Regions from separate parts of the Herbidospora sp. RD11066 genome, predicted to be linked through region 2. Evidence: riboswitches for the same ligand, from Rfam matches in the RefSeq annotation. Region 2 holds a riboswitch; the other holds the start of a gene.
The links. A riboswitch is a leader RNA that binds a small molecule or an ion and turns the genes downstream of it on or off. The one in region 2 is predicted to bind thiamine pyrophosphate.
Positions count from the first base shown of each region.

Region 1: another riboswitch for thiamine pyrophosphate. It lies ahead of tenA (thiaminase II); the one in region 2 lies ahead of ACYQ78_RS14015 (purine-cytosine permease family protein).

Region 1 is NZ_BAAGDO010000002.1:1,172,300-1,177,703, forward strand. Features, by position in the region: gene ACYQ78_RS10960 (GlxA family transcriptional regulator) at 1-602, opposite strand, end outside; partial or broken gene ACYQ78_RS10965 (DUF6010 family protein) at 741-986, shown strand; gene tenA (thiaminase II) at 1,039-1,695, opposite strand; TPP riboswitch at 1,690-1,800, opposite strand; gene ACYQ78_RS10975 (AI-2E family transporter) at 1,886-3,013, shown strand; gene ACYQ78_RS10980 (amidohydrolase family protein) at 3,017-4,201, opposite strand; gene ACYQ78_RS10985 (MarR family winged helix-turn-helix transcriptional regulator) at 4,277-4,750, shown strand; gene ACYQ78_RS10990 (class I SAM-dependent methyltransferase) at 4,761-5,404, shown strand, end outside.
Region 2 is NZ_BAAGDO010000003.1:543,271-548,674, forward strand. Features, by position in the region: gene ACYQ78_RS14000 (methylated-DNA--[protein]-cysteine S-methyltransferase) at 1-149, shown strand, start outside; gene ACYQ78_RS14005 (bestrophin-like domain) at 245-1,012, shown strand; gene ACYQ78_RS14010 (hypothetical protein) at 1,012-1,689, shown strand; gene ACYQ78_RS14015 (purine-cytosine permease family protein) at 1,682-3,016, opposite strand; TPP riboswitch at 3,010-3,121, opposite strand; gene ACYQ78_RS14020 (hypothetical protein) at 3,199-3,828, opposite strand; gene ACYQ78_RS14025 (hypothetical protein) at 3,948-4,403, opposite strand; gene ACYQ78_RS14030 (ThuA domain-containing protein) at 4,477-5,404, opposite strand, start outside.

The DNA.
Region 1 (5,404 bases), on a different contig from region 2:
GTGTGCGGGACGAACTGCGCCTGCCCGCCCTCGCGTTCCAGCGGCACCACCGACACCCGGGCCGAGTCGGCGGCGACCTCCGAACCGAAGTCGCGCCGCACCAGATGCAGGCACAGGTCCAGCCCGGCAGCCGCTCCGGCCGAGGTCAGGACGGCGCCGTTGTCGACGTACAGGACATCGGGTTTGACGTCCACGAGCGGAAACCGCCGCGCGAGCCGGTCGGCGGCGGCCCAGTGGGTGGTGGCGCTGAGGCCGTCGAGCAGCCCGGCGGCGGCGAGGGTGAAGGCGCCGACGCAGATGGAGGCGATCCGGGTGCCGCTCGCGGCCGCCGCGCGCAGCGCGTCGAGGACCTCCTCGGCCGGCGGCGAGGCCTCCTCGGAACAGCCCGGGACCACGATGGTGTCCGCCTCCCGCAGCGCCGCGAGGCCGTGCGGCGCGATGAGGGTGAAGGCGGTCCCGGCCACCTGCGGTGCCGGGGCGCAGACCAGCACTTTGTACGGATTGCTCCCGTCGCCCAGCCGCGCCCGCCCGAACACCTCGATCGGCGTCGCGAGGTCGGCCGCCACCACATGGTCCTGAGCCAGGACCGCCACCGTGTGCATGCCGACCACCGTAGAGGTGGCGAGAACCCGGCGGAGATTGTCGATTCACCCCGTGGGGCGCCCACGCGCGGCCGATCTAGCCTGCCGCGCATGGACATCGTCATGCCGATTCTCATCGGGCTGGTCTTCGTCGCGGTCATGTCACTGTTCCCCGAACCGCGCCGCCGTCACGTCAACGCCGTGCTGGTCGGCGGCGCGGGCGCGGCCTATCTGAGCGGCGGCGGGCTCGGCTACTGGGAACTTTTGCTACCCGTGGTGATGACCTTCGTCGCGTACAAAGGGCTCAACAGCTGGACCTGGATCGGTGTCGGCTGGCTGATCCACACCGCCTGGGACGTCGTCCACCACCTGAAAGGGAGCCCGATCCTCCCCTTCTTCGAGCATTCGTCCTTCGGCTGCGCCATCTGCGATCCGGTCATCGCGCTGTGGTGCTTCGTCACAGCGGCCAGGACTCGCGGCGCCACGCCGCGTCCCAGAACATCCACTCATAGCGGGCCGTGGTGGCGAAGTGTTCCGCGGCCCGCGCGCGCTGCGCCTTGGTGGCCTCCTCGCCGACCCGGTCGGTGAGGGTCACCACTCTGCGGACCGTGTCCTGAAATGCCTCGTTCCCGTACGCCTCGATCCACCGCCGGTAGAGCGGATCAGGAGATGACCGCTTCAGCAGGTCCTCCCCCACCCGGGCGTAGATCCAGTAGCAGGGCAGCACCGCCGCCAGTCCGTCCAGGAACGAACCCCCGTAGACCGTGGCCAGGACATAGCTGGTGTAGGCCCGGGTGGTCGGCCCGACCGGCGCGGCGGCCGCCTGTTCGGCCGAGCCGCCGAGGTCGGCCATGAAGGCGGCGTGCATCTCGCGCTCGGCCGCGATGGCCCCGGCGGCATCGCCCGCGAAGGCGCTGGTGGTCTCGTCGTCGGGCGCCTTGGCCGCGCACACGGCCAGGGCGCGGGCGTAGTCGCGCAGGTAGTGGGAGTCCTGCTCGACGAAGTGGCGGAACGCCTCACGGGGCAGCGTTCCGTCGACGAGCCCGGTGATGAAGGGGTGGTCGAGAATCGCCTGGTAGACGCGGGTGTCCCATAAATCTTGGCTGTACGTCACTACGGACCTTCTCCCTACGCCGGCATGACCCGGTCAGGTTCGAGCGGTCTGTGGCCGCCTCAGCCACACTCTCAGCCCGTTGCGCGGGCTCCCGCGATGTCGTGATCGAGCCTAGACCACCCCGCCATTTTCCGGCAAAGCCCGGTGCCGCCTCCGGCCAGCGGGAATGGGCAGGTGGGGGCGATGCGGCATGACATCTCACGACCCTCCCGAGGGGCCCGTCGAGCGGGCGGCGGAGAAGGCGAACGCGGCGGCGACCGAACGGCGGCCGTTCGGCGAGCAGGGGCGGCCGTTCAACCGGCGGTCGCCGTTCCACGTGGGGATGATGGCCGCGGCGGGCGTGGCGGTCACCTACGGGGTGATCCTGCTGCTGGGGGCGGCGAAGGACGTGCTGATCCTCATCGGGCTGGGGCTGTTCCTGGCGATCGGGCTCGATCCGGCCACGAACTGGCTGGTGCGGCGGGGGGTGCCGCGCTGGGCCAGCGTGCTGATCATCGTGGTGGCGACGCTGGCGCTGGTCGGGGGCTTCCTCGCACTGGCCATCCCGGTCGTCGTGGCGCAGGTGAGCCAGTTCGTCCACGACGTGCCCATGTATCTCCAGCAGGCGACGAACCAGAACACGCTCGTGGGGCGGCTCAACACCCGGTTCGACCTGGCCCGCGTGATCCAGGAGCTCGGTACCGGTAAGAGCGAGATCTCGCTGGTCGGCGGGCTGCTGGGCGCGGGCGAGGTGGTGGCGGGCGCGGCCTTCTCGACGGTGATCGTGCTGGTGCTGACGATCTACTTCCTGGCCGACCTGCCCCGGATCAAGGCCACCGCCTACCGGTGCGTACCCAACTCGCGGCGCCCGCGCGCGATCCTCATCGGCGAGGACATCCTCAGCAAAGTAGGTAGGTTCGTGCTCGGCAACCTCGTGACGTCGACGGTCGCCGGGGTGCTGACCTTCATCTGGCTGGTGATCTTCAATGTCCCGTACGCGCTGTTGCTGTCGCTGTTCGTCGCGTTCATGGACCTGATCCCGGTCGTGGGGTCGACCCTCGGCGGACTGGTCGTCTTCCTGGTGGCGCTTTCGGTCTCCTTCCCCGTCGCGCTGGCCACCGCCGTCTTCTTCGTGGTCTACCGGCTCTTCGAGGACTACGTGCTGGTCCCGCGCATCATGGGCGCGGCCGTCGAGGTGCCCGGCGTGGTCACGCTCGTCGCGGTGACACTGGGCGCGGCCCTGCTGGGCATCCTCGGCGCGCTGTTCGCCATCCCGATCGCGGCGGCGCTGCGGCTGATCCTGCGCGAGGTCGCCTTCCCGCGCCTGGACACGTCGTGAGGTTCAGGCGCGCCAGACCCGCCGCAGGTTGAGGGTGTCGCCGATGGTGACGGTCGGGTCTCCGTCCACCAGAAGGAGATCGGCCCGCAGACCTGCGGCGATGCGCCCCCGGTCGGTGAGCCCGAACCGCCGTGCCGGGACGGAGGTCGCCGCGCGCAGCGCCTCGATCGGCGTGAGCCCCGCCTCGACCAGGTAGCGCAGCTCACGGTGGAGGCTGGCACCGTGCACGACGCCGCCCAGGAACGGCAGCGGCGCGGGCGCGGCGTCGGTGCCCGCGAGCAGGTCGACCCCCGCGTCACGCAGCGCCTTCACCGAGGCGAGCACGTCGTCGAGACGGCCCTGCGGATAGCGGTCGTAGCTGCTGCGCAGGGTGGCGGTCCAGGCGGCGTCGAGCCGCGATCCCACGCGCGGATCGTCGGCCAGATCACCACCGGTGATCCCCATCATGGACGCGTTCAGCACCACACACGGCACCACGAACGCCCCCGAGGCGGCGATGACATCGATGATCTCGGCGGTGTGCGGCTGATCCATGAACAGGTGGGCGAACCCGTCGATACCGGCCTCGGCGGCCATCCGCGTCGCCTCGACCGTGAGGGTGTGCGCGATGGCGAGCAGCCCGTGCCGGTGGACCTCGGCGACCCCGGCGTTGAGCGTGGCCTGGTCGAGCATGGGCAGACCGGGATGGCCTTCGACCGAGCCGTCGTCCACCATGAACTTGATGTAGTCGGACCCGTCCGCGACCAGCCGCGGCACGAACGCGACCGCCTCCTCCGGGGTACTGGCGAACGGCATCAGCGGCAGGTCGGGCCCGGCCGCGGGCTCGAAACCGGGCGGGAACAGCTCGCTCGGATGCCCACCCGGCGGCGTGATCCCGAACCCCGACGAGCGCACGTCGGCGACCGTGTCGGGCAGGTGCGCACGGCCTTTCTTGGTGTGCAGCCCCTGCATCTCCAGCTCGGTGGTGACCCCGAACCGCAGCGCCAGCGCAAGCGCGGGTTCGGAGGTGTGGACGTGGGCGTCGATCAGCCCGGGTAGCAGCGTGCCGCCCTGGGCATCGACGATCTCCGCCCCGTCGGGCGGCGGGGTGCCGACGGCGGCGATCAGCGCGCCGTCCAGCAGGACGGTCGTCTCCTCACGGACGCGCTCGCCGTCGAACACACGGGCGTTGACGATGGCCGTGGTCATGGTGCCTCCTCAAGTATGCATGATGCAATTACATGCTTAATAGCACATATATGCACCTTGTGGTAGAAAGGCGATGTGAGCGCAACACCGCAGGAGGAGCCGCTCCTCGACGCCGTGGGCATGGCCTTCGCCCGGCTCCGCCGCCGCACCATGCAGGCCCCCGTCGACGGCCCCGTGGGCCGCAAGGACCTGACGCGCAACCTGGTCCTCAACATCGTCGACGAAGCGGCCGAGGCGGGCCGCGAGATCACGATCGGCGCCCTGGCCGACCACCTGATGGTCGACGCGTCGGTCGCCAGCCGCATGGCGACCGACTGCATCAGCAACGGCTACCTGGTGCGGGCCGCGTCCCAGCTCGACGGGCGTCGCACCGTCCTTCAGCTGACGGGCGAGGGGGTGGCGCTGCTGGCCCTGTTCCGCCACCAGCAGCGCCAGGCCTTCGAACACATCACCCGCGACTGGCCTCGGGCGGAACGGCTGGAGTTCGCCCGGCTTCTACTGAAATACGCCGACGCCACCGCCCGGCTCCCGGCCCCTGACGCGTCTTAGGAGAACCCGCGTGGACCTCGGCTCGTCCTTCGGCACGGCGGCACCCGCTTATGCGGAGCACCGCCCGGATTATGCGCTCGCCGCCGTCCGCTGGGCACTGGAGCCTGCGCTGGGCTCTGACATGCTCGTTGTTGAGCCTTTGCCCGGCCAGCCGGCGGCGGATGCCGACGCGATCGCAGCCGAGCTCGCACCCAATCCACACGTCCTGGACCCAGGCACCGAGTCGCGGACCAGCATGATCGTCGTTGGGCCTATGCCCGGCCCGCGCATACCGGACCTGGGCACCGAAACCGACATGCTGGCCGCAGCGGATAGCGACGCGATCGAGCCCGCACCCTGTTTTGGTGTCCCCAACCGAGACACCGAAAGCGGCACGCTAGCCGCAGTCGATGCCGACATGATCGCGGTTGAGCCCACATCCGGTCCGCGCATCCTGGACCTCAGAGCCGGAGCCAACGCGATCGAGCCCGCACCCGGTCTGCGTGCACTGGACCCCGGCGTCAGAACCGACACACTCGCCGCGGCCGATGCCGACACGATCACTACCGAGCCGGCACCCGGTCTGGGCGCGCCCAACCGGGTCACCGAAAGCGGCACGCCAGCCGCAGTCGATGCCCGCCGAATCGCAACTAAGCCCACATCCGGCTCGCGCGT
Region 2 (5,404 bases):
CGCTGCGCGCGGTCGCCAACGCGGTCACCGAGAACCCCGTCTGCCTGCTGGTTCCGTGTCACCGGGTGGTCGAGGGGCCGGGGCTGCCGGGGGCCTACGCCGGTGGAAAAGCCGCCAAAGAGATGCTGCTGAACCTGGAATCCGCTTAGCCAACGTGTCTGTCCCCACACGGTAAACCTGTGATCACTCAATGTGATAGTAATCTCACGCCGAGCAATCACCAGGTCACTAGTGGGGAGTGGTCATGCTGGGGTTCATCGTCGCCGTCGGGTCGGCGGTCGCCGTGGTGGCACTTTCGGCGTTCATCTTCAGAAGGTTCGGCACCGGGAGCGAGGACTCCGACCCCGGCGGCCCGACGGTCGGCCACGCCGGGTCGATGCTGTCGGCGCTGTTCCTGCTGGTCTTCGCCATCGCGATCGTCGTTCCGTGGACGACCGCCGACGCGGCCAGGCAGAACACGTACACGGAGAGCCAGTCGGCCGTGGAGGCCTACTGGGCCGCCAACGAGCTGCCTCCGGCCGCCGCGGCGCAGGTGCAGGCCGGGCTGCGCGACTACATCGGCTTCGTGGTCGACCAGGAGTGGCCGCTGATGGCCGAAGGCCAGCTCAGCACCGAGGGCACCACCCGCCTCAACACGCTGCGCACCCAGGTCTCCGGGCTGGTCGTCCAGGGTGACGACCAGGAAGACGCCAAGGCGGCCGTGGTCGACCAGATCTCCCAGCTGAGCTCGTCGCGGGTCCAGCGCGCCGCCGACGCGGGGGCCACCCCGCCGACCATCCTGCTGGTGCTGACCGTGGTGACCGGCCTGATCGTGCTGGTCTTCCCGTTCCTGGCCGGGGCCCGCCCGAAGGGCATGGCGCTGCTGCCGATGCTGGCCATGGCGGCACTGCTGGGGGTCGGCATCTTCATGGCCTTCGACATCATCCATGTGTTCGACGGCGGGCTGGCAGTGAAGCCCGACGCGTTCACCAGCGCACTGGCCGAATTCGGCCGAATCTCAGGATTGAGCTGATGACAAGCCGAATAACCGCCGCGACACTCGGCTTCCTGATGCTGGCCACGCTCTCGGTGGCCTCGGCCCCGGCCGCGACGGCCGACGGCATCCTCGACGTCGGTGTCGGCGTCGGGCCGGGCGTGGGGGTGTGCGTCCAGGTCGGGGTCATCCTCGACGTGGAGTTGGGGGTCGGTGTCCTCCAGCAGCCGCCGTGCAACCCGCCACCGCCTCCACCGCCGCCTCCGCCACCACCGCCGCCCGCCGAGGAGCCACCGGCGCCGACCCCGTCGGAGACGCCGTGTCCGCCGCCTCTGCCGGAGGAACCGCAGGTGGAGCCGCCACCGCCACCTCCGCCGCCTCAGGTGGAGGAACCGCCGCCGCCTCCTCCACCTCCGCCGCCACCGCCGCCGCCACCCCCGCCGCCGCCTCCTCCGGTGAGAGAGCCGAAGCCGAGGGTGGAGCAACCGGCCAGGGTCGTTCCGGTACGCCTTCCGAAGCCGGTCCCGACCGTGAAGAAGCCGTCACCGCGTCCCAAACCGACGCCGTCGGCGACACCGGAGCGGCGTGAACCGAGGGTCGCGGCCGTGGCCAACCCGAAGAAACGTGAGAACCCGCTGAAGTCGGTGCTCTTCATGGTCGTCCTGTCGACCGTGATCGCCTCGGCCGCGGCGGTGGCCTTCACCCGGATCAGATAGTCGCCTTGACCGAGCGCCGCCTCAGGCCCCCGATCGCCAGCGTGACCAGCGCGGCGACCAGGAACGCCCCGAGTGCGGCGCTCATCTGGGGCACGAAACCGAGCGCCTCCCGCGCCGAATCCCAGATCGCATCCCACCATTCGATCTTGGTCGGCGCCGCGACCATCCACCAGGCGGCGAACCCGAGCACCCACGGCACGATCATGATCCACCGCGACGGCGCGTGCTCCGAGGTGTCCCACCTGCGGCGCCCGCCGAGCAGGAAGTAGTCGACGGTGAGCACCGCGAACATCGGCACGAACACCGCCCCGATGATCCCCAGGAACGCCGAGTAGGTGTCCGCGCTCACGAAGATCGCCAGCAGCGTGACCAGCACCCCGATGACGACCGAGAGAATCCGCCGGTCGACCTTCGGCATCAGGTTCTGCAGCGACATCGTCACCGAGTAGACGTTCACGAACGACTGGTCGGTCTCCCGCAGCACGAGGATCCCGAAGAAGACCGCCCCGAGCGACGCGGTGACGAACGGATCCCAGACCTGGTTGACGTCGTTGCCGACGAGCGCCAGCGCCGCGATCCCCAGCGCCAGGCAGGAGACCTGGGCGATCGTGTAGCCGCCGACCACCCCGCCGAACGCCGCCCTCGAACTCTTCGAGAACCGCGAGAAGTCGGCCGCAAGCGGCACCCACGACACGCTCAGCGCGATGACGTAGTCGACGGCCGGCGTGAACGCCTCCCACGACCCCGCTCCCAGCGAGGGTCCGCGCGAGATCAGCTCGTACGCGAAATAGATCATCGCCAGCACGACGCCGACGGTGACGTAGCGGCGCAGGATGCGCACGGCGCCGAGCGGCTTGATCGTGAGCGCCGTGGTGATCACCCCGGCGATGACGACCCAGACCGCGTAGGGCACCGTCACCCCGAACTGCCCCGCGATGGCCTGCGCGCCCTGGGCGATGACCCAGAGTTCGAACGCCCCCCAGCCCAGCATCTGGATGATGTTCAGCACGCTCGGGAGATAGGAGAGTTTCGCCCCGAAAAGCCCTCTGAGCAGCATCATCGCCGGGGCGCCCGTCTGGGTGCCCGGAATGGCGGCCAGGCCGACCATGGCCGTACCGATGAGACTGCCCACCACGGCGGCCGTCAGCGCTGCGACGAAACTCAGCGGACGGTCCCCGAGGGGGTTGACCAGCGCGATCGCTCCTGAGAACCCGAGCAGTGACACCCCGAGGTTGGCCCACAGTGCACCCTGGTCGAGCAGGCCGAGCGTTTTCGGCGGAGCCTCGTCGAGGGTGAGGGGTGCCTCGGAATCGATGACAGCGGTCATCACACACACGCTCCCTACGCCGGCATTACCCGGACAGGTTCATGCGGTCGGCGACGCTGGTCGCCCTCTCAGCCCGGTTACGCCCGAGCTCCCGCGGTTCTTAGGTTGTGAACGAACCGGGATCAGCCCGGTTCGTCCCCACATGATGCATCATGTGCACCCGTTCGACCACCCCCGACAGGTCAGGAGCCCGGGAAGACGACCCGGCCGACGGACGGGGCGGGCAGATGTTTCTTCGCGCCCCACCAGTCGAAATTGACGCAGGTGTCGCGGCCGGGGGCGTCCTGGCCGTCGTCCACTTTCGCGCAGAACCGGTTCGGCAGGCCTTTCGCACTGGTGTACATGTGCCACTTGACGTCCACCGCCGCCTGGGCTTCGTCAGGCTTCGGGGTGTCCGCCCGCAGTGACGGCGAGGCCGCGTAGAGGTCGCCGTAGGCGATGACGCCCTCGTACATGGTCGCGTTGCGGCGCTTCCCGGCCTTGAGCAGCGCCTTGAGCGTCGTCGGTTCGACGATGAAGACGGGGTTCCAGAAGGGGTTGTACTCCCTGGGACCGGCCCGCCAGACCTTCCCCTTGGGCAGGGAACGCACGATCGCCGGGCTGGTGCGGTAGGTGTACTTCCCGCCGCCGAGCGACCTGATCCGGTCCTTGACGGGAGCGCGCTTCACCCGCGTCTCGTAGGCCACCACCTGTTTGCGGCCGAACTCCAGCCACCCCTCCTGCCAGAAGACCAGCTTCGCCGGGGCGCTGGCGAACGAATGCCCCCACTCTCGGATCATGACGCCGTGGCCCGGCACGTACTGCGCCTTCACCGCCGTCAAGGGATCCGCAGCCCCCACCGCAGGACTCGGTACGCCAAGTCCGGCGGCCACAAGGACGACAACCATCGTTCGCCGCATCACGGGGTGCATTCTGCACCAGATCGGGGGATCTACGAGTGTTCGGTCACCTGTCCGGGGGTGCGGGAGCCGGCCAGTTCCGTGAGCCGGGCCAGGTCCAGTCCGTCGCAGGTGAGCTCGTTCGAGGCGATCTCGGCGCGGATGACGGGTTCCGCGGGTCCCGGCAGGGCCACCGTGGCGGTCTGCATCGCGGCCCAGTCGCGGAGCTCGTCGATCGAGGGCTGCGGCAGCTCAGGTGAGTACTGGACGATCAGGGCGTTGTCCCCGGCGAGCAGGTGCTCCAGGCTGCCGCCGGTGGGCATGTTCTGGTCGCCCGGGGCGTAGAAGGCCCGGTCGGGGTGGTGCCACTCGGTGTCGCCGGGGGCCGCGAGGGGCGTACGCGGGCCTGATTCGCAGGTGACCGCCCCCGGCTCGGACGCGGCCGGGGTGCCGGCGCATGCGGTGCACAGGGCGAGCGCCGCCGCGGCCGGGAGGAGAAAGCGGCGCATCGGTTCACTCCTGATCGAATCGCGAGGCCGGTGGCCCGAAGGATCTCGGGCCACCGGCTGTGGAACGGGTGGGTCAGCCGACCTGGAGAACGGCCGAGCGCGAGACGATCACGCCGGTCGGGTCGGTGGCGCGGACCCGGTATTCGGAGCCGTTCAGCTCGGGCGCGGCGACCACGTCGATCGCGAACGAGGTCTGGCCGGGGACGTCCGCCCAGTCGGCCGAACCCGGAGCCTTGACCTGCCACTGGTAGGTGACGTTCTGGCCGTCGGCGGGGGCCGCGAAGACCGCGTCGTCACCGGGCTGGTGGGTGGCTCCCACCGGCTCCGACTGGAAGCGCAGGATGATCGCGTCGTCGGCGAGCACCTTCATCCACTCGGCCAGTTCCTTGGCGCGCTCGCGGATGGGGGTGTTGTCGGGACCGGGCAGGTTGGCCTTGACCTCGCGGCGGACGACCTTGGCCTCGTCCATCGCCTTGATGTAGTCCTTGACCAGGTAGGCGTTGTACGAGGCGTCGATCGCGCCGTTCAGCGTGGCGGCGAGGTCGGCACTGACGGAACCGTCGGCCACGCCGGCGGCGACCAGGCCGCGCATCTCGGTGTGGGTGGAGCAGTTGCCGGAGGTCGCGCCGGCGGCCCACTTGATGCCTTCCAGGATGTTCTGCTGGAAGAGCGGGTTGGCGGTGAGCTGCCAGTTGTGCAGCAGCGCCTGGGTGAAGGAACGCCCGCCGTCGAAGTTGGCGCACCACGAGATCGGGTGGTCGGCGCCCTCGATCCGGCCCGCGCTGTTGCCGATGCCGTTCACGTAGGTCGACTCGGTCAGCGTCTGCAGGACGTGCACCTTCTCGCGGGGAAGGAAACCCCGCCAGTTGTAGAGCTCGTCCGAGATCGTCGTCTTCTTCTCGAAGTGACGCGTGGCCGGGTGGGTGCCGTCCTCGGTGACCAGTTCGGCGACGAGGCAGCCGCCACAGGTGTTCTGGATGCCGCCGGCGTTGGAGCCGTGG